Regions from separate parts of the Nonomuraea sp. NPDC049695 genome, predicted to be linked through region 1. Evidence: riboswitches for the same ligand, from Rfam matches in the RefSeq annotation. Region 1 holds a riboswitch; the other holds the start of a gene.
The links. Region 1 has a riboswitch for cyclic di-AMP ahead of AB0J64_RS47760 (CHAP domain-containing protein). Riboswitches for the same ligand answer to the same signal wherever they lie in the genome.
Positions count from the first base shown of each region.

Region 2: another riboswitch for cyclic di-AMP. It lies ahead of AB0J64_RS27890 (GH25 family lysozyme); the one in region 1 lies ahead of AB0J64_RS47760 (CHAP domain-containing protein).

Region 1 is NZ_JBFANV010000099.1:1,526-22,172, forward strand. It holds gene AB0J64_RS47735 (SAM-dependent methyltransferase) at 1-285, opposite strand, end outside; gene AB0J64_RS47740 (DUF6716 putative glycosyltransferase) at 385-1,560, opposite strand; gene AB0J64_RS47745 (hypothetical protein) at 1,563-2,507, opposite strand; gene AB0J64_RS47750 (aldo/keto reductase) at 2,606-3,427, shown strand; gene AB0J64_RS47755 (Gfo/Idh/MocA family oxidoreductase) at 3,447-4,400, shown strand; cyclic di-AMP (ydaO/yuaA leader) riboswitch at 4,517-4,653, shown strand; gene AB0J64_RS47760 (CHAP domain-containing protein) at 4,666-5,346, shown strand; gene AB0J64_RS47765 (MFS transporter) at 5,547-6,959, shown strand; gene AB0J64_RS47770 (YoaK family protein) at 7,086-7,781, shown strand; gene AB0J64_RS47775 (LysR family transcriptional regulator substrate-binding protein) at 7,978-8,562, shown strand; gene AB0J64_RS47780 (MarR family winged helix-turn-helix transcriptional regulator) at 8,651-9,136, shown strand; gene AB0J64_RS47785 (nitroreductase) at 9,343-10,029, shown strand; gene AB0J64_RS47790 (NADPH-dependent FMN reductase) at 10,325-10,900, shown strand; gene AB0J64_RS47795 (ATP-binding protein) at 11,087-12,490, shown strand; gene AB0J64_RS47800 (YciI family protein) at 12,574-13,014, shown strand; gene AB0J64_RS47805 (RNA polymerase sigma factor) at 13,151-14,407, shown strand; gene AB0J64_RS47810 (AAA family ATPase) at 14,445-14,990, opposite strand; gene AB0J64_RS47815 (MATE family efflux transporter) at 15,177-16,502, shown strand; gene AB0J64_RS47820 (hypothetical protein) at 16,562-17,032, shown strand; gene AB0J64_RS47825 (MFS transporter) at 17,097-18,308, opposite strand; gene AB0J64_RS47830 (SDR family oxidoreductase) at 18,439-19,161, shown strand; gene AB0J64_RS47835 (MarR family winged helix-turn-helix transcriptional regulator) at 19,151-19,681, shown strand; gene AB0J64_RS47840 (alpha/beta hydrolase) at 19,741-20,556, opposite strand.
Region 2 is NZ_JBFANV010000035.1:25,250-27,979, reverse strand. It holds gene AB0J64_RS27905 (hypothetical protein) at 1-384, opposite strand, end outside; gene AB0J64_RS27900 (copper ion binding protein) at 381-593, opposite strand; gene AB0J64_RS27895 (metal-sensitive transcriptional regulator) at 627-908, opposite strand; cyclic di-AMP (ydaO/yuaA leader) riboswitch at 1,214-1,357, shown strand; gene AB0J64_RS27890 (GH25 family lysozyme) at 1,370-2,149, shown strand; gene AB0J64_RS27885 (VOC family protein) at 2,209-2,625, opposite strand; gene AB0J64_RS27880 (TetR/AcrR family transcriptional regulator) at 2,706-2,730, shown strand, end outside.

The DNA of each region.
Region 1 (20,647 bases):
GATGCGCCCCGCCACCTGATGGACGTTCTCCTGGGTCGGCAGGCCTGTGCCGATGTCCAGGAACTGCCGGATCCCGCTCTCGGCGACCGCGCGGACGGCACGGCCCAGGAACGCCCGATTGGCCTGCGCGACCTCCTTGGCATTGGGAGACAGTTGGATGATCCGCGCCGCGGCCTCACGGTCGGCGGCGAAATTGTCCTTGCCACCCAGCAGATAGTCATACATCCGGGCCACACTCGGCACGGTCGGGTCCACCCCCGCAGGGGCCCGCTCCAGCTCGGTCATCCATACCCCTTGATCTGACATCTTGTCAGGGATCCTACGGGATCTCTCCGGCGAAGATCGGTTCAAGCAGGATCCGAGTTGGTCAGGCCGACGGGGTGGTCAGCCGAGAGCCTTGAGGTAGCGGCGCATCCGCCGTTTGGCGCGGTAGCCCGCCCGCAGCATCGAGGGGTGCACCTCCACCCGCAGCCGGGCCCGGCGCCGCGCCGCCGCGTGCTCCGGCCCGTCCAGCAGCGAGGACGCGGGCACCCGCGACCCCCCGCCCGCCACCAGCCCCGCCAGCAGCCGAGCCCAGTCGTTGCGTTCGGCCGGGTGGAAGTAGTTGGCCGCGCGCCACTCGGCCGAGGCGGCCCGGAGGTCCCCCTTGGCCACGTCGTCGAGCGTGCCCAGCAGCCCGCTGCCCTCGAACACCAGGTTGATCATCTCGGCGCTCACGCCGAAGTCGCTCAGCACCAGCGACGGCACGTCCAGCGCGATCGCCTCCAGCGCCGCCGTCGAGCTCACCGTGACGAACCCGGCCGCCCGCGCGAGCTGGTCGTGCATCGAGCCCGCCTGGAAGGAGAGCCGCCCCGGCTCCCCCATCTCCCGCCACAGCCGCTGGTAGTGGTGGCGCTCGTTGTGCGTCTGCCGCTCGTCCTCCAGCGCGCGCAGCTTGACGACCACGTCCAGCTCGGGGTGGAGCCGGGCCAGCTCGGCCAGCCCCAGCAGGACGCGCTCCCGCTCCTCCCGCTCGCGCGGCACCTTGGCCTGGGTGGCGAACACGACCCGGTTCCCGCCCGCGGCGGCCGACTCCGAACGCAGGAACGGCAGTCTGGCCAGGCCCACCGCCCCTCCCCCGCCGAGCCTGGCGGCGATCTCGGAGAACTCGGCCACCTCCCGCTCGCTGTGCACCACGAACAGGTCGCACCCGCTGCGGAACAACCACGCCTTCTCCGTCGCGGGCACCGAGATGCCCGGCAGCCCGCTGACGAACACCGGCCGCGGCCGCAGCCCCGCGAACACGTCGGCCACCAGCACGTCCACGACCGGACCCGTGCAGGCCACCAGCACCACGTCCGGCCGCGTGCGCTCGGCCAGCCGCCGCAGGGACCTGGCCGACAGCACCGGCGGCGGCCCCGACGACGGCACCGCACCGCCCACGGCGGCGGCGATCTGCTCAGGCGACGGCGTGATCGGCGTGCGCACCACCGCCAGCTCCGTGGTCGCTCCCCCGGGCAGATCGCCGAGCAGGCAGGCCGCCCACTTCAGGTACGAGTCGGAGTCGGCGACCGCCAACACTTTCAACCGGACACTCCCGTCAGATGCGAACGAAGGGCAGGGGCCGCCCTGCTGGTCCACCAGTCGTCGGGGACCTCCACGGGCTCGACGGCGACACCGCGCGGGCTGAGCAGCACCCGCAGCGAGGTGATCGCGGTCGAGGGGAGGCTGAGCACGCGCTGCCCCGCGTCCAGGCCGCGCAGCGTCAGCTCGGCGGGCACGCCGGCGTCGTGCACCGTGATCCCCGGGCGTTCCCCGATCAGCGCGACGTCGACGGGGTCCTCGCGGCGGTGCGGGTAGTACGCCAGCGGCTCGCGCGCGGCCAGGTCCGTCAGCCAGCGCAGGTAGTGGTCGCGGTGCACCAGGCCGTTCCTGACGAGCGAGGTGCCGAGGACGACCGTGCGCTCAGCGGGCCCTTCGGCGCTGAGCGGCTGGGCCCGCAGCCAGGCGAACTGGTGGCGTACCAGGTCGATGCCGGCCCGCCGGACCGCCTCCTCCAGGGTCTGGTCGACGGGCAGGGCGGTGAAGATCGACACGTCGCTCAGGCGCAGCCGCAGCGCGGCCGCCACGCCCAGCGCGGTGCGCAGCCTGGTCGGCTGGGCCCTGGCCCGCAGCAGCGGCCGGTACGGCCCGGCGGCCAGCAGCTCGAGCAGCCGGAGGGTGGCCAGGCCGTCGTCCACGATCACGATGCGGCCGGGGCGCGAGGTGAGCCAGCGCAGCTGCACCTTGCCGGAGAACGCGTCGCCGACGGCCTGCACGCGCCTCGGCATGCGGTCACGCGGCTCGGCCAGCTCCAGGCCGTCCGGCAGCCCCAGAGACCGCAACTCCCGGCGCGTGGCCTTCAGCGGCCGAAGGCCCGAGCGCGGCACGACGACCGTCCTGGGGCCGAGCAGTCCCGCGTGGTGGGCCTCGACGGCGCACAGCATCTGGAGCGGGGACTCCACCCAGGCCGACGCCTGTTCGACCACTCCTGCTCCTCCCAGCCGGGGGATGGCCCGTTCACGACCGCTTCAAGCTAGCCCCACCGCCTTAAGCCCCCAGAAACGCGACATGAACAATGGACGGTATGAACTCGCTCTTGCTCAACACCGATGGCGTGCAGATCCCGCAGCTCGGCTACGGCGTCTGGCAGGTCCCCGCCGACGAGGCCGCGCAGGCCGTCACGACCGCACTCAAGACCGGCTACCGGCACGTCGACACCGCCGCCGCGTACGGCAACGAGGAGGGCGTGGGTCAGGCCGTGCGCGAATCGGGGCTGCCGCGCGGGAAGGTGTTCGTCACCACCAAGCTGTGGAACGCCGACCACGGACGCGTCGAGGCGGCCTTCGAGGAGTCCCTGACCCGACTCGGCCTCGACTACATCGACCTCTTCCTCATCCACTGGCCGCTGCCGAAGCATGACAGGTACGTGCAGGCGTGGAAGGCCATGGAGAAGATCTACCGTGACGGGCGGGCCAAGGCCATCGGCACCTCCAACTTCACGAGCGACCACCTGACCCGGCTGATGAACGAGACCGGCATCGTGCCGTCGATCAACCAGATCGAGCTGCACCCGTACTTGCAGCAGCGCGAGATGCGCGCCTTCCACGAGGCCAACGGCATCCTCACCGAGGCGTGGAGCCCGATCGGCCAGGGTCAGGGGCTGCTCGACGACCCGGCGCTCGCCGTGCTGTCCGGCAAGTACGGCAGGACGCCCGCGCAGATCGTGCTCCGCTGGCACCTGCAGCTCGGCAACGTCGTCATCCCCAAGTCCGTGTCTCCCTCGCGGATGGCCGAGAACATCCACGTGTTCGACTTCACCCTCGATCCCGAGGACATGGCCGCCATCGGCGCGCTGAACAGGGGCCAGCGGTTCGGCCCCGATCCCGACACGTTCGACATGATGTGATTGGTCTACGATCTCCCGCGTGCGGGATTTTGCGTGGGGCATTGCGGCGACAGGCGGTATCGCGCGGACCGTGGGAGCGGCCATCGTGGCCGAGCCGGGGATGCGGGTGGCCGCCGTCGGGTCCAGGGACTTAGGGCGGGCGCAGGCGCTGGCCGCCACGCTGGGCGCGGAGTCGGCGTACGGCTCCTATGAGCAGCTGTGCGCCGATCCGGCCGTGGACGCCGTCTACGTCGCGACGCCGCACGCCCAGCACCTGCAGGTGGCCGAGGCCGCCATCGCCGCTGGCAAGGCCGTGCTGTGCGAGAAGCCGCTGGCCGCCACCGTGGACGACGCGGAGAAGATGGTACGGCTGGCGCGCGAGGCAGGCGTGTTCCTGATGGAAGCGATGTGGATGCGGTTCAACCCGCTCATCCAGAAGATCGCGGCCGACGAGCGCTTCGGCGACATCCGCTCCGTGCACGCCTCCTTCGGCTTCGCCAAGCCCTACGATCCGGCGCACCGGCTCTGGGCGCCGGAGCTGGGCGGCGGGGCCCTGCTCGACCTGGGGATCTACCCGTTCGGCCTGGCTCAGCTGCTCCTCGGCATGCCCTCCGACCTGCGGATCACCGGCTCTCTCGCGCCCAACGGGGTGGACGCGGAGGCGGCCGGGGTGCTGCTCTACCCCGGCGGCAGGCGGGCCCTGGTGGAAACTTCCTTGATCGGGAATTACCCGAACCAGGCCAGTGTTGTTGGCACTCAGATGCGCGCGGACATCCAGGCGCCGTTCTGGGCACCGCAGCGGATTTTACTTTCTGGGCCCGCCATGGAGCCGGAGGAGCATGTGCTCGATCCGGCGGACAACGGCTACGCCGGGGAGCTCCGCGAAGTCCGCGCCGCGACGGCCGAAGGCAGGACCGAAAGCTCGGTCATGCCGCTTGACGAGTCCCTTGCCATGATGGGGCTCCTGGCCGCTGCCCGCGGGCAACTCGCCTAGCGGGAGGGTTACGGATTTGTAACCTCTTGCCTTATGCATTACGTTTAAGGCATTCTTGTGACATTCGTCCGGTTTGTCCGGCGATGTCCGACCATCGCACAACACATCACAGGACCGTCCTGTGACCGCTGAATCCGCCTGCGTGCGGAACCGGGGACCCACGTCCTTGGGGTGAATCGGCACTTCGGTGCCGTAGGGCAGCTTCCACGCCCGAACCCGTCAGCTAACCCGGTAAGCGGCATGGAAGCAAGGAGCAACCCCCTCGATGGCCAAATTCCGCATTACCGGTGCCACGAAGACCAACATCGCCCGAGCCGTGCTCGGTGCGACCGTCCTCGCCTCCGGGCTCGGCGCCCACATGGGCACCGCCGCCGCCGCGGAGAAGCTGCCGGTCACCGCGGCCGCCGCCAGTACGCACGACGACGACCGCGCCAAGCGGGAGACCAAGATCAGCGTTACCGCCGCCCAGGTCCTGGCGCTCGCCAAGTCCCAGGTCGGCATCACGGAGAACGCCTACGGCGGCGGCACGCCGTACCAGAAGTGGTACGCCGCCTCGCAGCGGGCCGCCGAGACCATCGCCCGTGACGGCGGCACCCGAGCCGAATACATCAACGCGCCGTGGTGCGCGATGTTCGTCTCCTGGGTCGGCGAGCGGACCGGCGCCCGCCCGCAGGTCGGCTGGGACGCCTACACCGTCGCCTACGCCAAGTGGTTCCAGGCCAACCAGCGCTTCGGCACCACCGCCAAGCCCGGCGCCGTCGTGTTCTTCGCCTGGAACGGCAGCAAGGACCTCGACGCCATCAACCACGTCGGGTTCGTCGAGAAGGACAACGGCGACGGCACCATCTCGACCGTCGAGGGCAACACCGGCAACGGCAAGGTCGAGGAGCGCGTCCGCCCGACCTCCCAGGTCGTCGGCTACGGCTACCCGCAGTACGCCGGCTGACCCTTCCGTCCACCGCTCGAGCGCGCGTCCCTTCGGGGGCGCGCGCTCGTCGCGTCCGGGAGGTGAGCCATGCCCGCTCACTCGGCCCGCCACAGGCAGGGTTCCATCGGGGTTTGAGGCTTTCCCACCTATCGGCCCAGCGCCGTTGCCGCTGGGCAACGGAAAGTCTCCGGAGCCGGTTCACCGACAGCCTTGACATCATGAATGCCGGTGACCACATGAACCCCGCCCCGCCGTCCTGGCGGGAGTTGCTGGGGCCAGAGCATTTCGGTGCGGCGATCGTGCTGGCCGGCGGGGTGCTCGTCGGTGCGATCAACATCTACCTCGCGGCGAGTCTGCTGCCGACCGCGGTGGCCGATCTCGGCGGCGCGAGCTTCTACGCCTGGAACATGACGATCTACCTCGTCGCCATGGTGATCGCGACGATGCTCGTCGGCAGGTTCCTGTCTCGATGGGGAAACGTCGGCGCCTATCTCCTGGGCTTCGCCACGTTCACGGCGGGGTCACTCGCCTGCGCGCTGAGCCCGGCAATGGCCGTGCTGCTCGTCTCCCGAGGCGTACAAGGGCTCGGCGCCGGCCTGCTGTCCGGGCTGGGGTTCGCCGTCATCCGCTCGGCGCTGCCGACCCGGCTCTGGACGCGCGGCGCGGCGCTGATGTCAGCGATGTACGGCGTCGGCAACTTCGCCGGTCCGGCGCTCGGTGGCCTGTTCGCCCAGGTGGGCTCGTGGCGCCTGGCGTTCGGGGTGATGGCGGTGATCGCAGCGGTATGCGCTGCGATCGTGCCCCGCGCACTGCCGGGCGGCGAACGTGGCGACGTGCGGCCGCCGATCCCGGCCGCGTCACTGCTGCTCGTCATGGCGGCCGCCGGGGCCGTGAGCGCGGCGGGTGTCCTGCCGGGCACGCCCGCGAAGGCGGCCGGCATCTCGGGGGCGTTGCTGCTGATGGCCGGGTTCGTCGTCCATGAGCGGCGGAGCGAGTTCCGGGTCTTCCCGCGTACGACGTACCAGAGAGGTTCGTCGTTGAAGTGGGTCTACCTGACGCTGGCGCTGTTGACCTCCGGCGTCGCCGTCGAGTCGTTCCTGCCGCTGTTCGGCCAGCGGCTCGGCGGGCTGCCGCCGCTCGTGGCGGGGTTCTTCGCCGCGGCCGTCTCGCTCGGGTGGTCGGTGACCCAGATCGGCAGCTCCTCGGTGAGCGGGGAGCGTGCTGTCCGGCGGCTGCGTGCGCTCGGCCCGGCGCTGCTGGCCCTCGGCCTGTTCGTCCAGGGACTTCTGCAGCGCGAGGACACCCCGGTCTGGCTGGTGGTCATCTGGGTGCCGATGCTGTTCATCGCAGGTTCGGGCATCGGCCTGGCCTATCCGCACCTGTCGGTGGCCGCGATGTCCAGCACCCGGGATCCCGAGGAAGGACAGCGGGCGGCAGCGGCGATCGCCACGGTGACGAGCCTGTCGATCGCGTTCGGTACGGCGGTCGCGGGCGTTCTGCTCAACCTGGGCGGCGCCTCGATGCTCGACTCGGCGCGGTACGTGATGTTCGGACTCGCGGGCATCTGCGCGATCGGCGCCCTCACCGCACACGCGGTGAACCGCACGCCCCAGGCGGCCGGGCTCGGATGAGCGCCTCGTCACCTGGGAAGACCCCGAAGGGAGCAGGCTCCGGAGAAGAGCCACGCGCGAGAACCTCGCCCGCCAAGGAGCCGTCATGGGACCCAGCCCACCCCGAGCCGCGCTGGCGGAGCGCCCGTGAGAGGCGGCCTCCGGTGGGTCGCCGACGGGCTGTTCCCCCGCGGCGCGAACCCGCACGGCGTCCTGCCCGCCCTGCTGATCCTCCTGGCCGTCGTCACCGGCCTCGTGGACGCCATCAGCTTCCTCGGCCTGGGCCGCGTCTTCGTGGCCAACATGACCGGCAACACCGTCTTCCTCGGCTTCGCCCTGGCCGGAGACCGCGAGATGTCGGCCTGGGCCTCCCTCCTGGCCCTCGCGGCCTTCGGAGCAGGCGCGTGGACCGTCGGGCAGGCGAGCAGGTGGATGGGGAACGCCCGGCGCGTGTTCGCCACCGCCTCCGCCGCACACGCCCTGCTCGTCGCCACCGCCTTCGCCGTGGACCTGATCTCAGGGCACCATCACACCGGGCCCAGGGCGGCGCTCATCGGACTGCTCGCGTACGGGATGGGCCTGCAGAACGCCTCCGTACGCGGGCTGGCCGTCCCCGACCTGGTCACCAACGTCCTCACCACCACCCTCACCGGCCTGGCCGCCGGCACCCCCGGCCGGGCGGCCCTGCGCCGGTCCGCGTCCGTCGTGGCGATGTTCCTCGGCGCCCTCATCGGCGCCACCCTGCACCTGCACGTCGGCCCCGCGCTCCCGCTCGCCGCCGCCCTGACCCTCCTGGCGATCGTCGCCGTCGCCGCCCACGAACGCACCCGCCGTACGCGCTGAGCCCGGTCACGCAAGGAAGAAATCGGCCAGAGCCCGCGCGACCCCGGCCGGGTCGTTCTCCATCGGGATGTGACCGGCCCCGGGAACGCGCACGAGCGTGCTGTTCGGGATCTCCGCGACAAAACGCTCTCTCCAGCGTGAAGCGGCTGTCGGCCGCACCCGCCAGGGCCATCCAGGACCGGCCCACCCGCAGGTCATGCCACGGGTCCAGGTAGTCGGCCAGCTCCGCCTCGGAGGCGGGCCGGGCCAGCGCCGTCGTGACGGCCTTGCGGCGCGCGACCACCGCCTGTTCGAGGGCGTGGACGACGACATCCGCGCATGGCTCCACCGCGGCGCCGCCGAGGTCGGCGTGGTCACCCTCCCCGCCCCCGGCCTGCACACCGTCCACCTCAGCACCCACGACATGGTCGCCGTGCTGCCGGCCGGCCACCCCTTGACCGCCCGCCCGGCCATCACCCTCGCCGACCTGGCCGACCGGCCGTTCATCCTGACCACCGCCGGCTGCCGCCCGCTGATCATGGGCGCGGCACTGGCCGCCCAGGTCCGGCTCGACGTCGCCTTCGAGGCCGGCGGCCCCGCCGCCATCCTCGAGATGGTGGCCGCGGGGCTGGGCGTCAGCATCGTCCCCACCCTGGGCCTGCCCGCCGACCTGGGCGCCGTCGTCACCCGGCCCCTCGAGCCGGCGATGACCCGCTCTCTGGCCCTGGCCGTCCCGTCGCTGACCGATTGCGCCCCGACGGCTCGGGCTTTTCTCGACCAGCTGACCGCCTTTACATTGTAGATCTCATTTGACCGCTGCGGCTGCGCGAGTCTGATTTAATTTCATTCGATACCGTATCGAAAGAAAAGATGGCTGGTAACCTGGGCGTATGACCGCCGACGCCCCTCGCAGAACGACCGCCTCGCGTGCGACCGACCGTCCTGGGGATGCATCGCCCTTCGCCCTCGGCTTGCTGCTGCGCCAGGCGCACTGGCGCGCGGCCACGGCGATGACAGAGGCGCTTCGGCCGCTCGGCATCGAGTTGCGGCATTTCGCCGTGCTGATCGTGCTGGTCGACCGCGGGCCCACAGTGCAGCGGGACCTGGCGGCGGCGACCGGGTCGGACAAGGCGGGCATCATGCGGGTCGTGGACGACCTCGAGCGCAAGGGGCTGGCCGTACGCAAGCCCGTTCCGGGAGACCGGCGGGTGCGGGTAGTGGAGATCACGCCTCAGGGCCTCGAGCTTTTCGATGCGGCTCATGTGGCGGCGGAGCCAGTGGATGAGCGCCTGGTGGCCGCCTTGGGGCCCGGCGAGCACGAACTACTGAGGGATCTGCTGACCCGATTCGCCTATCCAGCGGACGGCGGGGCGTAAGCGCGCCCGCGCCGGCTTCGGCCGACTCACAGGCGAGCCCCGGTCCCGGCGGCGCGCACCTCGTTGGCTAGCGTGAAATCTCTCCCCTCACCATGCGCGAGGCTCATACGCCCGCTGAATAGTATTGAATGATACAGTATCGTCTGATACCATCTTGGATGTAGCGAAAGAGGACGTGCTGAGCAGAGGCGGGGAGGTAGACGATCTTGGACGTTTATGAGGCGGTCACGAGCCGGCGGGCGGTGCGCGGATTCACCGACCGGCCTGTCCCGAAGGAGGTGCTGGCGCGCGTGCTGTCCGCCGCGGCCTGGGCGCCGTCCGGATCGAACCTTCAGCCGTGGCACGCGTACGTCCTGACCGGCGAGCCGCTGGCCGAGCTCAAGCAGCGCGCCGGCGAGCGCCTGGCCGCGGGCGACCCCTGGGACGAGCGGGAGTACGAGATGTACCCGCCCGTGCTGAAGACCCCGTACGGCGAGCGCCGATCCGCCTTCGGCCAGGAGCGCTACAGCGCACTCGGTGTCGCGCGTGAGGACTGGGAGGCGCGCCAGAGGGCCGCCGCCGAGAACTGGCAGTGCTTCGGCGCGCCCGCCGCCCTGTTCTGCTACATCGACCGCGACATGGGCCTGCCCCAATGGGCCGACGTCGGCATGTACCTGCAGACCGTCATGCTGCTGCTGCGCGCAGAAGGACTGCACAGTTGCCCGCAGATGGCATGGTCGGTGTATCGCAGGACCGTCGCGGAGGTCCTGTCGCCCCCGGACGGGCTCGTCCTCTTCTGCGGCATGTCGATCGGGTTCGAGGACGTCACGGTGGATTACATCCGTACGGGCCGGGCGCCGCTCGACGAGACGGTCACGTTCGTCGAGGGTCAGCCCGCTCGAGAAGCGTCATGAACACCGAACGAGTCGTCGCCCTCAACGTCGCGGCCCGCTTACCGGTGCGGCTGTTCCGAGCAGATCACTCCTGACGCCTGGCCGCGCGTCCTCGACATCAACGTCAGCGGCCCCCTACCTCATCGTCTGCCCCCGTGGCGCCGCTGGAAGCGCAACGCCCGCGCCGTGCGACGTGGCCAGTACGCCGAAGACCTCGTCGGCGTGGCCTCCTTCTCGCCTCTTCCGAGGCCGATCCCATCACCGGCCGGATCGTCGATGTCGACGTCGGCACGTTCATGCTTGAAAGGAAAATGCAGTGACTTACGTCGTTGGTTACATCGTCGGGAGTCTGTCCCAGAGGTCGATCAACAGGACCCTCGCTCTGGCTTTGAGCCGTCTCGCGCCGCCGGAACTCCGCCTCACGGAGATCCCCATCGACCAGCTGCCCCTGTACAGCTACGACTACGACCCGGACTATCCCGCCGTGGCCCAGGAGTTCAAGGACGCGATCAAAGCCTCCGACGCTCTGCTGTTCGTCACCCCTGAGTACAACCGGTCCGTGCCGGGCGCGCTGAAGAACGCCATCGACTGGGCGACCCGGCCCTATGGATCCAATGTTCTGAACGGCAAGCCGTCCGCGACCATCGGAGCCTCACCCGGCCAGATCTCGACGGCGGTCGCACAGCAGCACCTCAAGACCATCCTGTCCTTCACCAACTCCCCGGTGCTGGGCCAGCCCGAGGCCTACATCCAGTTCACCAAGGGACTGATCAATGACGAGGGCGACATCCAGGTGCCGTCCGTCGCCGAGTTCCTGACCGGATACATGCGGGCCTTCACGGCGCACATCCACCGCCACCACCACGACATCCCGGGCCTGCAGACGCCCTGAGAGTGAGTCGTCACCGCCGGCGCCGATCGGGCCGGCATGCCCATCACCGACGGGAGGAGCCATGTCCTTGATCGTCAGTAAGATCCTTTTCACCGCCGCCGGGCGTGCCTTGACCGGCCGAGCACCTGGCAGGTTCGCGCACGCGTGCGGTTCGCCGGGCGGACTGCGAAGCGGCGAGCTGACGTCATGAGTCCGGGCTCATGGCGGCGGCGTCTGCGCTCGACCCCGGCCCGGCTCACCGTCCTGGCCCTGGCCACGGCGATCGCCGTGCTGGTCCCGATGGGCATGGTCGGAGCATCAGCCGCCGGACAGGCGTCAGCCGACCCCGGCTGGTCAGGCGCCCGCGAGCAAGCCGGGATCACCGCCGCCGCGGCCGGGCGCCGGAATCTGACCGGCACGATCGAGACCCGAACACCCGGCATCGACCTGATCCAGGTCGTGGGGGCCGATCACCGTGTCATCGCCGCCTCGCCCGCGGCACGCGGTCGAGACCCGCTGAGCCAGGTACGCCCCTCCCCGGATCACCCCCGGGCCGACGTGGAGGTGTGCGCCACGAACACCGGCAGACAGTGCCTGCGACTGGCCGCGGTCCGCCTCTCACCCTCCCCTGCCTCCCCGGTGGTCTACGCCGGCCGGATGGTGGCGCCCATGGCACTGTCCAGGGGGTTCCAACTGCTCTGGACCGCCCACATCGCGCTGCTGATCCTCCTGGCCACAGCGGCGACCTGGAAGATCACCAACCGCACGTTGCGCCCGATCCAGCACATGCGCGCGCAACTGGCCGCGATCAACGTCAGCGACCTGAGCACCCGCATCCCGCAATCGCAGGGCCGCGGCGAGATCGCCCAGCTGGCGCGCACCATCAACCACACGCTCGGACGTCTGGAGCAGGCCAAAGCCTCGACCGAGCAGGCGCTGCAGCGGCAACGCCAGTTCGCCTCCGACGCCTCCCATGAGCTACGCACCCCGCTGGCCGGCCTGCGCGTGCGCCTGGAGGAGGCCCAGATGCACCCGCGCGACACCGACCTGTCCGACCTGATCGGGCACGCGCTGGAGGACCTGGACCGGGTTCAGGACATCATGACCGACCTGCTCCTGCTCGCCCGGCTGGGCGCCACCGCTCCCCAGGCCACTCAGCACGTCGATCTGACCGACCTGATCCGCACCGAGACCGGCCGGCGTGCCGATCGCCACCCGACAGCCCTGAACCTGGCCGACCGGGTCGTCGTCGACGCCGTGCCGGGGCAGATCGCAAGAGTGCTGACCAACCTGCTGGACAACGCACAACGGCACGCCACCAGCCAGGTACGGGTACGGCTCAGCCGCTCGGCCACGCACGCCGAGCTGGTGGTGAGCGACGACGGCGACGGCGTGCCCCCGGCCGACCGAGAACGGATCTTCCAGCGGTTCGTCCGCCTCGACGCCGCCCGCAGCCGCGACCGCGGAGGCACCGGCCTGGGCCTGGCCATCGCCCGGGACATCGCCACCGCCCACCACGGCACTCTCCACGTCCACCAGGCCGCGATGGGCGGGGCCGGCTTCGTCCTGCGCCTGCCGCTGAGCGCCCCCACCGGTGGTCGAGCCGAATAGATTCTCCGGTACGTGTCGATCCCGCCCTTCGCCGTTCGACGCGTTGAACGAGACCGATACGGACGACAGGGAGCGCGGCACCGATGAAGTTCATGATCGTGGGCAAGGCGAACGCGGAGACCGAGGCCGGCGCGCTGCCGAGCCAGGAAGTCGTGGACAACATGCACGCCTACAACGAGTCGCTGGCCAAGGCGGGGGTGCTGCTGGCGGCCGAGGGGCTGTATCCGAGCTCCCAGGGCGCGCAGATCGCCTACAGCGGCGGGAAGTCGACGGTGATCGACGGGCCGTTCGCCGAGGCCAAGGAGCTCATCGCCGGCTTCTGGCTGATCCAGGTGAAGTCCCGGGAAGAGGCGATCGAGTGGGCGCTGCGGGTGCCGGTGCCGCCGGGGCATGAGGGGATCGGGCTGGACGTGTGGCGGGTGTTCGACGCTTCGGACGTACCGGACGATTCGCTGCCTGCGGAGGAGCGCGCACGTGAGGAGGCGCTGCGCGAGCGCCTCGGCGTCGACCAGCCCGACGCCTGACCCCGCGCTTACCCGGCCGGTCCGGCGGCTTGGGCCCGTTCGGCCGGCGTACCGGTGGAGCGAAGAAAGGCCGATGCCCTTGGGCGGCGGCCGGCGTCGGTTGCCATCGGCGGCGTGGTGCTGCTCTCATGGGCCGGTGACGGCTTCCGACAGCAATCCTCACCCCCAGGGCGCTCACCGGGCGATCGAGGCGGTGTGGCGGATCGAGGCGGCCCGGCTCATCGCCGGACTCGCCCGATACGTGCGCGACGTCGGCCTGGCCGAGGAGCTGGCGCAGGACGCGCTGGTGGCCGCGCTGGAGCAGTGGCCGGAGACGGGCGTGCCGCGCAACCCGGGCGCCTGGCTGATGACCGTGGCCAAGCGCCGCGCCATCGACCTGATCCGCAGGAACGAACGCCTCGAACGTCACCTGATCGAGCTCGGCCACCGCCTCGACACGGAGGAGGACCTCCCCGAGATCGACGAGATCGAGGACGACCTCCTGCGCCTGGTGTTCACGGCGTGCCATCCCGCGCTCTCCATGGAGGCGCGGGTGGCGCTCACGCTGCGGGTGCTCGGCGGCCTGACCACCGACGAGATAGCCCGGGCGTTCCTGGTCCCGGAGCCGACGGTGGCGCAGCGGATCGTCCGGGCCAAGCGGACGCTGGCCGACAGGAAGATCCCCTTCGAGGTGCCCGAGGCGTCGGAGCTGTCGCCCCGCCTGGTCTCCGTGCTCGAAGTCATCTACCTGATCTTCAACGAAGGCTACTCGGCGACCGCCGGGGAGGACTGGATGCGCCCCGCTCTGTGCGAGGACGCCCTCAGGCTGGGCCGTGTCCTGGCGGGTCTGATGCCCAAGGAGCCCGAGGTCCACGGCCTGGTCGCGCTCATGGAGATCCAGGCCTCCCGATCCGCCGCCCGGCTGGGCCCGTCAGGCGAGCCGATCCTCCTCCTGGAGCAGAACAGGGCACTCTGGGACCAGCTGCTCATCCGGCGCGGCCTGGCCGCTCTCGACCAGGCCGAGCAACTGGGGGACGCGCCCGGCCCGTACACCCTCCAGGCAGCGATCGCCGCCTGCCACGCCAGGGCCGTCGTCCCGGAGGACACCGACTGGGAGCGCATCGCGAGCCTGTACGAGGCCCTGGCCAGGCTGTCCCGCTCCCCGATCGTGGAGCTCAACCGGGCGGTGGCCCTCGCCATGGCCTACGGCCCGGCGGTGGGTCTTCAGCTCCTGGACCAGATCGTGGACGAGCCCTCGCTCAAGGACTACCACCTGCTGCCGAGCGTACGAGGAGACCTGCTCCTCAAGCTTGGCCGGCGGGAGGAGGCCCGCGCCGAGTTCGGGCGGGCGGCCGCGATGACCCGCAACGCCCGCGAACGCAAACTCCTCGAGGACCGCGCCGCCTCCTGCTGAGCCCGGCAAATCAGATGATCTCGAGATCGCGCAGTGGTCATGGTGCGGCTTCGAGGTGTTTCTTGACCGCTGTCACCCGTTCAGGCAGCGTGCCCGGGGCGATCGGGACGCACTCGTAGCCGAGTGAGGTGTAGGCGTCCTGGTGGATCTGCTCGAATCGCAGCGACTCCTCGAAGGTGATCAGCCGCGCCTCCGTCGGCGTGACGAACCCCAGGTTCTGGACGAAGAAGACCTTCTTCTCGTAGATCTGCCGGGCCCGGATGCGGTCCAGTTCGCGGGACAGCGCCGGAGGGACGGGGTGGCCGAGGTAGGTGGCCAGGGCGTAGGTGCAGACAGGCGATCGATCGTAGATCTGGACGTCATCGGGAAGGGCCGCGGCCTGCTCCTGGCGCCGGCGCTGCAAGGCGACGATCGCCTCCACGAAGGACGGCTCCGTCCACGGCTCGGCTTCGCCCTGGGCCTGGTGCAGGGCGATGACATCCGTCGCCGCCTCCTCGACGACCGTGTAGCCGTCACGCTCCAGCCGGCGCAGGATCGCCGTCTTCCCGGCCCCAGGGGTGCCCGTCAGGATGTAGCGCCTCATCAATTGCTCCCCGTATGACTCGGGCCCGGACGCCGCCCGGCACGGCCGGCGCGGGCGGCCCATGTCCGCTCAACTCTGTCATGTCGCAGCTGTCCGTACGGGACGTGAGCGGCCTGATCTTCGGCCGCCGGGATGATATACTTATTCCGTATCCCGAGCGATCGACCGCCCGGGATTTTGCTTTTCATGCCTTCTCCTCATCGCGCGATACTGAGCGCGGCAGCTCCGCTCTTCCTGTCCCTGAGCGCCGGCGTCGTCGCCCAGCTCATCAGCACCTCCCTCCTCGGGCACCAGGCGACCACCCAACTGGCGGCCTTCGCGCTCGCAAGTGCGGTGCTCGCCCCGGTCACGGCCGCGGTGTCGGGCGGTCTGCGCGGCATGGCCCCGTTCATCGCCGCCTGCCGTGACCGCCCCGCCGAGGCCCTGCCCATCCTGAAAGACGCGCGCTGGCTCACCATCGGGCTCGGGACGCTCGGCGCATGCGTCATGCTCGGCGTCCCCCTGATCGCGCGGATGAACGGGGCGCCCCGTGAGGTGACAGCCGAATTCGGCATCTTACCCCTGCTCCTGGCTCTCCAGGTGCTGCTGTCCTCCGCGGGCAGCGGCGCCAACGGGATGCTGATCGCGCTGGGACGCAGCCGGCAGGTGCTCCGGTCGAGCCTGTCGAGCACAGCCACAGGGGTCGTCCTGCACCTCACGCTGGTGCCCAGGATAGGCATCCAGGGCACCGGCATCGCGCTCCTGGCCTCCACCGCCCTGGGTGTCACCGTGTCGAACGTCTTCTTGCTGCGCGTACCCGAATTGGCCGGCCAGTCTCTGTGGCCTGGACGTCCCCGGCCGCGGGAGATCGTACGCATGGCCAAGGTCGGCATCCCGATGTCCGCCACGCTCGTCATCAAGTTCACGGTCATGGGCGGCGTGACCTACGCCGCCGCACGGACAGGAGTCCAAGGGGCCGCCGCCCACGCGATCCTCACGTCGCTGGAGGGATTCCTGGGGCTGGCCGCGTTCGCCGTCGCGCAGGCCGTGACGCCGGAGATCGCCAGAGCCGCCTCCCCTGAAGACGCCCGCCGGCTCAACCGGGCGGCCGTGACGATCGCCGCCACCGGAGTGCTCACCGGCGCCCTCGTGCTGCTCCTGCTCGGCGACACGGTGCTCGGACTGTTCACCTCGGACGCCACGGTCCTTGCCCTGGCCCTCGCCCTGCTGCCGCTGCTGGGGGCCTACGCCCTCGCCAACAACTGCGGAATCGTGATGTCGTGGAGCCTGATGGGGCTCAAACGGTCGACCTGGACGCTGGGCTCGGCCATCGCCGGAAACGGCATGCTCGCCCTCACGATGATCCCCGCCGCGGCCGCCTGGGGGCTGACGGGACTGTGGACGGCGTTGACCGCCGGCGGCGTGCTCATCCTTGGATTACAGACCACCGGCTTCAGACGGCACAGCGCACGGGCCGGCTCGGCTCTGCGCCGTTCTCCCGCAGCGCTGAGCTCTGGTGATCGCGACGCCTGAGCCGCTCTGTCATCGCCATGAACGTAGTCGTCAGAACGTATTCTGATTAGACTCGTGGGGTGAGCACCAGCCATGCCGATGCCGTGACCTTCTCCGATCTGTCGAGAAATCCTCGAGCCGTCGCCGAACGTGCGGCGCGTCTAGGCCGAGTACGTGTGACTCATCGCGACGCCCCGGATTTCTACCTGACCGCGGCTGATCGCGAAGAAGAACGCGACCGTACGCTGGCCACGGCATCCCGGCTGTTCCTTGCCTTGATCAAGCATGACCCCACCGCGCGTGCGCTCGTCATAGCCATGCCGGAGGTCTTCCCCTGGGTACGCCACCTTTCCGCGACCGAACTGCGTGCCTTCACCCTCGAACTGGTCGAGGCGCTCTCCGATGCCGCCGAACTGGACGTCGACGCGACCACTCAGGAGGTCATCGAAAGCTGGCGGGCAACTGCGCGGATCAAGGCCGATCCTGCGCACTACGCCGAGGCCCGCAAGCCCACAAGCGGCGACTTCGGGCCGGTAGAGGGCTCCATATGAGCCCGAAGCGCGGAGATCGGGTTACGGTCCCACCCCAGATGACGAGTGGGACGTTCCACATGCCTCAGGAGATCTTCTCGGAGACCGCCTCCGCGGGCAGGCGGGCCGACAGGCGCAGCAGCCCCGCGGAGGCCAGCGCGAGCAGGGTGGCGAGCACCCCCCACAGCGACAGTGGCGCCAGGCCGAGCAGGAGCGAGAACCCGGCGGGCGCCACGACCTGGCCCACGGACCAGGTCATCTGGTGGACCGCCAGGTAGCGGCCGCGCAGGGCGGGGGGCGCGGCGCCGGCGGCCAGGGATGAGGAGGGGGTGGCGTGCATGAGTTCGGCGAGGGTGAAGACGAGGGTGGCGGCCACCAGGGCGGCGATGCGGGGCGGGCCGGGCGGAAGGGGGGCGGCGAGGGCGTACAGGGCGCAGGAGGCGATGAAGACGACGCCGGACAGGGCCATGGCGTGTGTGCGGCGGGCGTGCCGCTGGAGGCGGCGCACTCCCATCTGCCCGGCCGCGACCAGCAGCGTGTTGATCGTGTAGAGGATGCCGAGCACGGCGGGCGGGGCGCCGAGCACCGAGACCGCGTACAGCGGCAGGCCCACGGAGAGGATGAGCTTGGTCAGCGTGAATGCCTGCTCGACACTCACCAGGCCCATGAACGGCCCGTCGGTGAGCACCTGGCGGTAGCCGCCACGGGCCGAGCTCGGAGGGCGTTCATCCGAGGTGGGGCGGATGCGCAGGAGGCAGGCCGAGGCGATGACGAAGCTGGCCGCGTTGAGTGCCGCGATCAGGGCGTAGCCACCGGCCAGGGACACTGCGGCGGCCGACAGCAGGCCGCCCAGGCCGAAGGCGACGTTGCGGGCCGTGGCCATGAGCGCGTACAGACGGTCTCTGCCGCCGCCCTCGGTGAGCACCGCGACGTAGCTGCGCGCGGCGGGGTAGAAGGCACGGTCTCCGCACGCGATCACAGCGGCGACCGCGATGAGGGGGCCGAATCCGGACACGAGCGGGTACAGGGCGAAGCCGAGCGCGCGGATCACGTACGTGCCCACCAGCACGGTACGGGCGTCGAACCGGTCGATGAGCACTCCGGCGATCGGGTTGGCGGCCAGCCCGATCGTCGCCGCCACGGTCACCCCCAGTCCCACCACGGGCGTGGGCAGGCCGGTCACCTCCTGGATGAACAGCAGGGTCAGCGGGACGTAGAGACCGTTGCCGAGCGCGTCGACGAACATGCCCACGAGGAAGGGACCGGTCGCCGAGGTCCGGGAGGAGGGACGGAGCATGGCGGCCAGTGTCGCAACAGGAACATGGGCAACGGATCGGGCTCAGGTCGTAAGTCTGAGGTCTCGGTTCGACGCCGTCCGGTCCCCTCTGCTAGCTTGAGTTTAGGCCTAAACTCAAGGAGGGATGAACATGACACGCACGACAGTGGTCACCGGCGGGGGCACCGGCATCGGCAAGGCGGTGGCGGCGCGCTTCGCGGCCGACGGGGACCGGGTGGTGATCATCGGTCGCCGCGCCGACGTGCTGGAGACGGCCGCCAAGGAGATCGGCGGCACCGCGCTGCCGGCCGACCTGAGTGAGCCGGCGGAGGTCGAGCGGGTGCGTGCCGATCTGGCCGAGCGCTTCGGCACGATCGACGTGCTGGTCAACAACGCGGGCGGCAACGTCGACATGCGGTACGGCTCCGGCGGCGTCGCGGAGCGGTGGACGGGCAACTTCCGGGCCAACGTGCTGACGTCGGTGCTGCCGACCGAGGCGTTCCGCGATCTGCTGAACCCGTCCGGGCGGATCGTGTTCATCAGCTCGATCGCAGCCTTCCGGGGCTCGGGCGGCACCTCGTACGGCCCGATGAAGGCGGCCCTGCACCCGTACGCGTCGGACCTGGCCGCCGCCCTCGGGCCGCGCGGCATCACGGTGAACGTGGTCGCCCCGGGGTTCATCGAGGACACCGAGTTCTTCAGCGGCGCCCTCGACGACGAACGGCGCGCGACGCTCGTCGCGCAGACCCACACCGGCCGGGCCGGGACGCCGCAGGACATCGCCGAGACGGTGCACTGGCTCGCCTCGCCCGGCGGCGGGCACGTCACCGCGCAGATCATCCAGGTGAACGGCGGCGCCGAACGTGGCCGCTGACCCGCCGCGCGACGGCGCCGACGCCATCCAGGACGCCTGGCGGCGGGAGCTGCCGGGCGTCCCGGTGGAGTCGATCGGGGTCATCACCCGGATCTGGTGGGCCGCCAAGGTCTTCGGCGACGAGCGCCGCCGTCTCCTCACGAAGCTGGGCGTGGACGTCGCGACGCTGGATCTGCTGTCCACGCTGCGGCGCTCCGGGCCGCCGTACCGCATGAGCCCGGGCAACCTGGCCGATGCCTGCATGGTGACGCGCGGCGCGATCACCCAGCGCGTGGAACGGGCGGCCAGGGCAGGGCTGGTCGAACGGACCACCGCCGGGTCGGGCTACCACGCACGCGCGGTCACGCTCACCGACGCGGGCCACGCCCTGCTCGACCGCGTCGTCGCCGGCCTGCTCGCGGCCGAGGACCGCCTCATCGGCCATCTCGCACCCGAACGCCGCGACCAGCTCGCCGACCTGCTGCGCGAACTGCTCGCCGGGCTCGGCGGCCCGACTCCGACCGGGCAGGTCGGAGACTGAGCCCTCCGGTTCCGACGCGGCCTCGATGTGTCCTTTCGGGGCCGCCCTTGACACGTGTGTCAGCCGGCGGTGAGCCAGGCGCGTATGTCGTCCATGAGCGGGACGGGCGCGTCGTGGTGGACCAGGTGACCGGCGGCCTCGATCAGCGAGAGCTCGGCGGCGGGGATCAGGCTCTGCAGTCGCCGGGCGATATCGGTGGGGATCCACGCGTCGTCAGAGCCCCACAGGATCCGTACGGGGATACTGATGCGACCCAGTTGTTCCTCGTTCTCTTCGAGGAAGCGCTCGTCGTAGTGGGCGATCTGCCGGTAGAAGGCGGGCTGGCCGTCCTCCCCCGTCCACGGCCGCACGAGGGCGTCGAGATCGTCGTCGCGCAGGCCGCGGTGGCTGGCGCCCTGAATGTAGGCACGCACGATCGCGGTGTGGATGTAGGCCGGTAGCTCCGCCAGAACATCGGGGTGGTCCTGCACGAACGTGAAGAAGGGCGAGCCGCTGGGCGGGATGGCCACGACGTCGACGAGCATGAGCGAGGCGTAGTCGACGCCCAGGATCAGGTGCGTGCGCAGGGACACGGCGCCGCCGAAGTCGTGGGCGATCACGTGTGGCCGGTCCAGCCCCCAGTGCGTGAGCAGCGCCGCGAATGCCTCGGCCTGCGCGCCGAAATCCACGGGATGCTCGGCGTGCTTGGAGGAACGACCATATCCGGGCATGTCCCACAGATAGACGGTGTAGTCGCGGCTCAAGGCCTCCGCGAACGGCTGCCACAACACCGACGAGAACGGCGTGCCATGACAGAACACCACGGCCGGGCCGGCGCCCGCGCGTCCCCAGGCGATCCGCCTCCCACGCCACTCGAACCGCTCTGTCAACTCCATGACTACCCATGTTAAGTGGAGGCCTCCTCGCCATCCCGCTGGCGTGCCCAGTGTTCCGACAGGCGTTCTCACAGGTGGTGTGACGGGGAGA
Region 2 (2,730 bases), on a different contig from region 1:
GAACGTCGCCAGATCCCGCGACACCACGATGAAGTGGAGCTTCTTGTCGTGCTGGACCTGATAGTCGGTCACCGGCTTGCCGTCGGATCCCGTCACGGTGAAGCGGAAGTCCGTGGGCTCGCCGGCCTTGATCGTCGTCAACGGGTTGAGGGTGTAGCCGTTCTGGGACACTTGGAGCCCCCCGGGGGTATTGTCCTGCGCTGTTGCGGTGGTCTCCTCATGGCCGTCGTGGCCGTCGGCGGCGGGAGCCGGATGGGCCGTCCCGTGGTCGGGCTTGGCCGGTGCCGGGCCGACGTCGCCCACCGCGTTCCCGACGCCCAGGGCGCCGCCGAAGACGACGGCCAGCCCCAGCACGTAGGCACCCAGTTTGGTCGCCGCGTTCATGCCGGATTCGCCACCTCGTAGCCCGCTTCCTCCACGGCCGCGACGATCGTCGCCGTGTCCACGGGGCTGTCGCTCTCGACGGTCAGCAGGCCGCTGGCCAGGTCAACCTCCACCGAGGTGATCCCGGCGACCTCGCCGACCTCTTCTTTCACCGAGCTCACGCAGTGGCCGCAGGTCATGCCCTTGACGGTGTAGGTGGCGGTAGCCATATCGATCAACCCTTTCCGGTGTGTTCGGTGCTGTCAGGAGCGGACGAGCCGCGCGATGGCGTCGGAAGCCTCTTTGACCTTGGCCTGAGCCTCGGGACCGCCCTTGGCGGTGGCCTCGGCCACACAGTGGGCCAGGTGATCCTCCAGCAAGGAGATGGCGACCGACTGCAGGGCGCTGGTGGCCGCCGACACCTGTGTCAGGACGTCGATGCAGTACTTGTCGTCCTCGATCATCCGCTGCAACCCGCGCACCTGACCTTCGATGCGACGCAACCGGCGCAGCTGGTCCTGCTTGCTGTCGCTGTATCCGACCATGTCTCCCCCTTCCGACACTCTCACCATACTATACCCCCCCACCGTATTTCAAACCCGAGCCGGACCCGTGCGGCGCGGCGCCGGTCCGTGCCCGGCGACCCCCAAATCTTTTACCGAGTCCTGCATCCCTTACAGGCACGGCACTTCAGTGCCGTCCAGCGACCGGCAGCGGCCAATCCGATTTGCCCTACTTGCACTATCTATGCCTATATGTCTATCTTTTGCCTAATCGCGACATAGATGTGACGACCTTTCACCGCATCGTTGCCGCTTGGTTGACCGGACCGTGCGCTGCCCTCCAGGGCAGTGTCCGGCCGCCGAATCCGCGTCTCGCGGAGCCGGGGACCCACCTTCTCGGGGTGAATCGGACGCCAGCCCAGCCTGCGCCCGTAGGGCACTTCCAAGCCCGAACCCGTCAGCTAACCCGGTAGGCGGCATGGAAGCAAGGAGTCAATGCCGTCATGCCCGAGCCTCGGCTTGCCGCAATCGCCCGTATTTCCCTCAAGAATCGCCTCAATCCCCTCACCCAGCGCGTCAGCTTCGCCGTCGCGGGTGCGATCCTCGCCGGAACGACCGCCATCGCCGGCGTGGCCACCATGACGCTCGCAGCGCCCACCAGCCACGTCCCGACGTACGAGGCCCAGCCTGAGACCGGGTCCCTCACCTACGGCCTGGACATCTCGAACTACGAGCCCCTGTACGACTGGAACGCCAGCGAGGCCCAGTTCGGCATCATCAAGGCCACGGAAGGCACGAGCTTCCGCGACGCCTCCTTCGCCAGGCACTGGCTCCAGTTGGGCAAGAAGGGCATCGTGCGCGGCGCCTACCACTACGGCCACCCCGGCAACGACCCCGTCGCGGAGGCCGAGCACTTCCTGTCCGTGGTGAACGCGCAGCCCGCCGAGCCCGGCGACCTGCTGGTCCTCGACCTGGAGACCACCGACGGCAAGTCCGTGGCCGAGGTCAACGCCTGGGCCAAGGCGTGGCTGTCGTACGTGAAGGCCAAGACGGGAATCACCCCGATGTTCTACAGCGGCTGGAACTTCGCGGACACCTACGGCAAGGGCCTGGCCGAATACCCCCTATGGGTGGCCCACTACAGCAAGGCCAAGGGAGCGGTCACCCCGCCCGCCGACTGGAAGTCCTGGACCATCCACCAGTACACCGAGTCCCCCATCGACCAGAACGTCTCCGCGCTGACCGTCGACCAGCTGCGCGGCCTGGGCCGCCGCGCAGCCTGAGCAGAGCAGCGGCCGCCAGAAGCCGGCGGGCTCGGCATGAGTCAGCTTGATGCCTCGGTTCACTCGCTGACGTACTGGTCGGCGTAAGCCTTCGAGGGCGCGATGGGCGTGATGACATCGATCAGGACGCCGTTGGGGTCGGCCACGATGAAGTGCCGCTGCCCGAAGTCCTCGCTGCGCAGTTCGAGCTCAGGTCGCAGCCCTTCACCGGCGACGAGCCGTTCCCACTCGGCATCGACGTCCTCCACCTCGAAGTTGAGCAGCAGCCCCTGCACCGGCACGCGATATCCCTCGGGCAGCGTCGGGTGGGTGTGGTCGAGCAGCGCCAGTTCGTACGCCGGCGGCCCCGGCCACCGCAGGCTCACGTACCAGGCCGCCTCGAAGGTCGTCTCGAAGCCGAACAGCCGGGTGTAGAAGTCGTGGGACTCGGTCAACCGCGACGTGCCGATGACCGGATAGAAGCTGGTCAGTATCACAGAACTCCCTTTCACATACCGACGGTATGCGAAGGTACGGTATTGACGTACCATCGGTATGTCAACGTGAAGGGAACGCCATGACCGACGGGGCAAGGGCCCGCC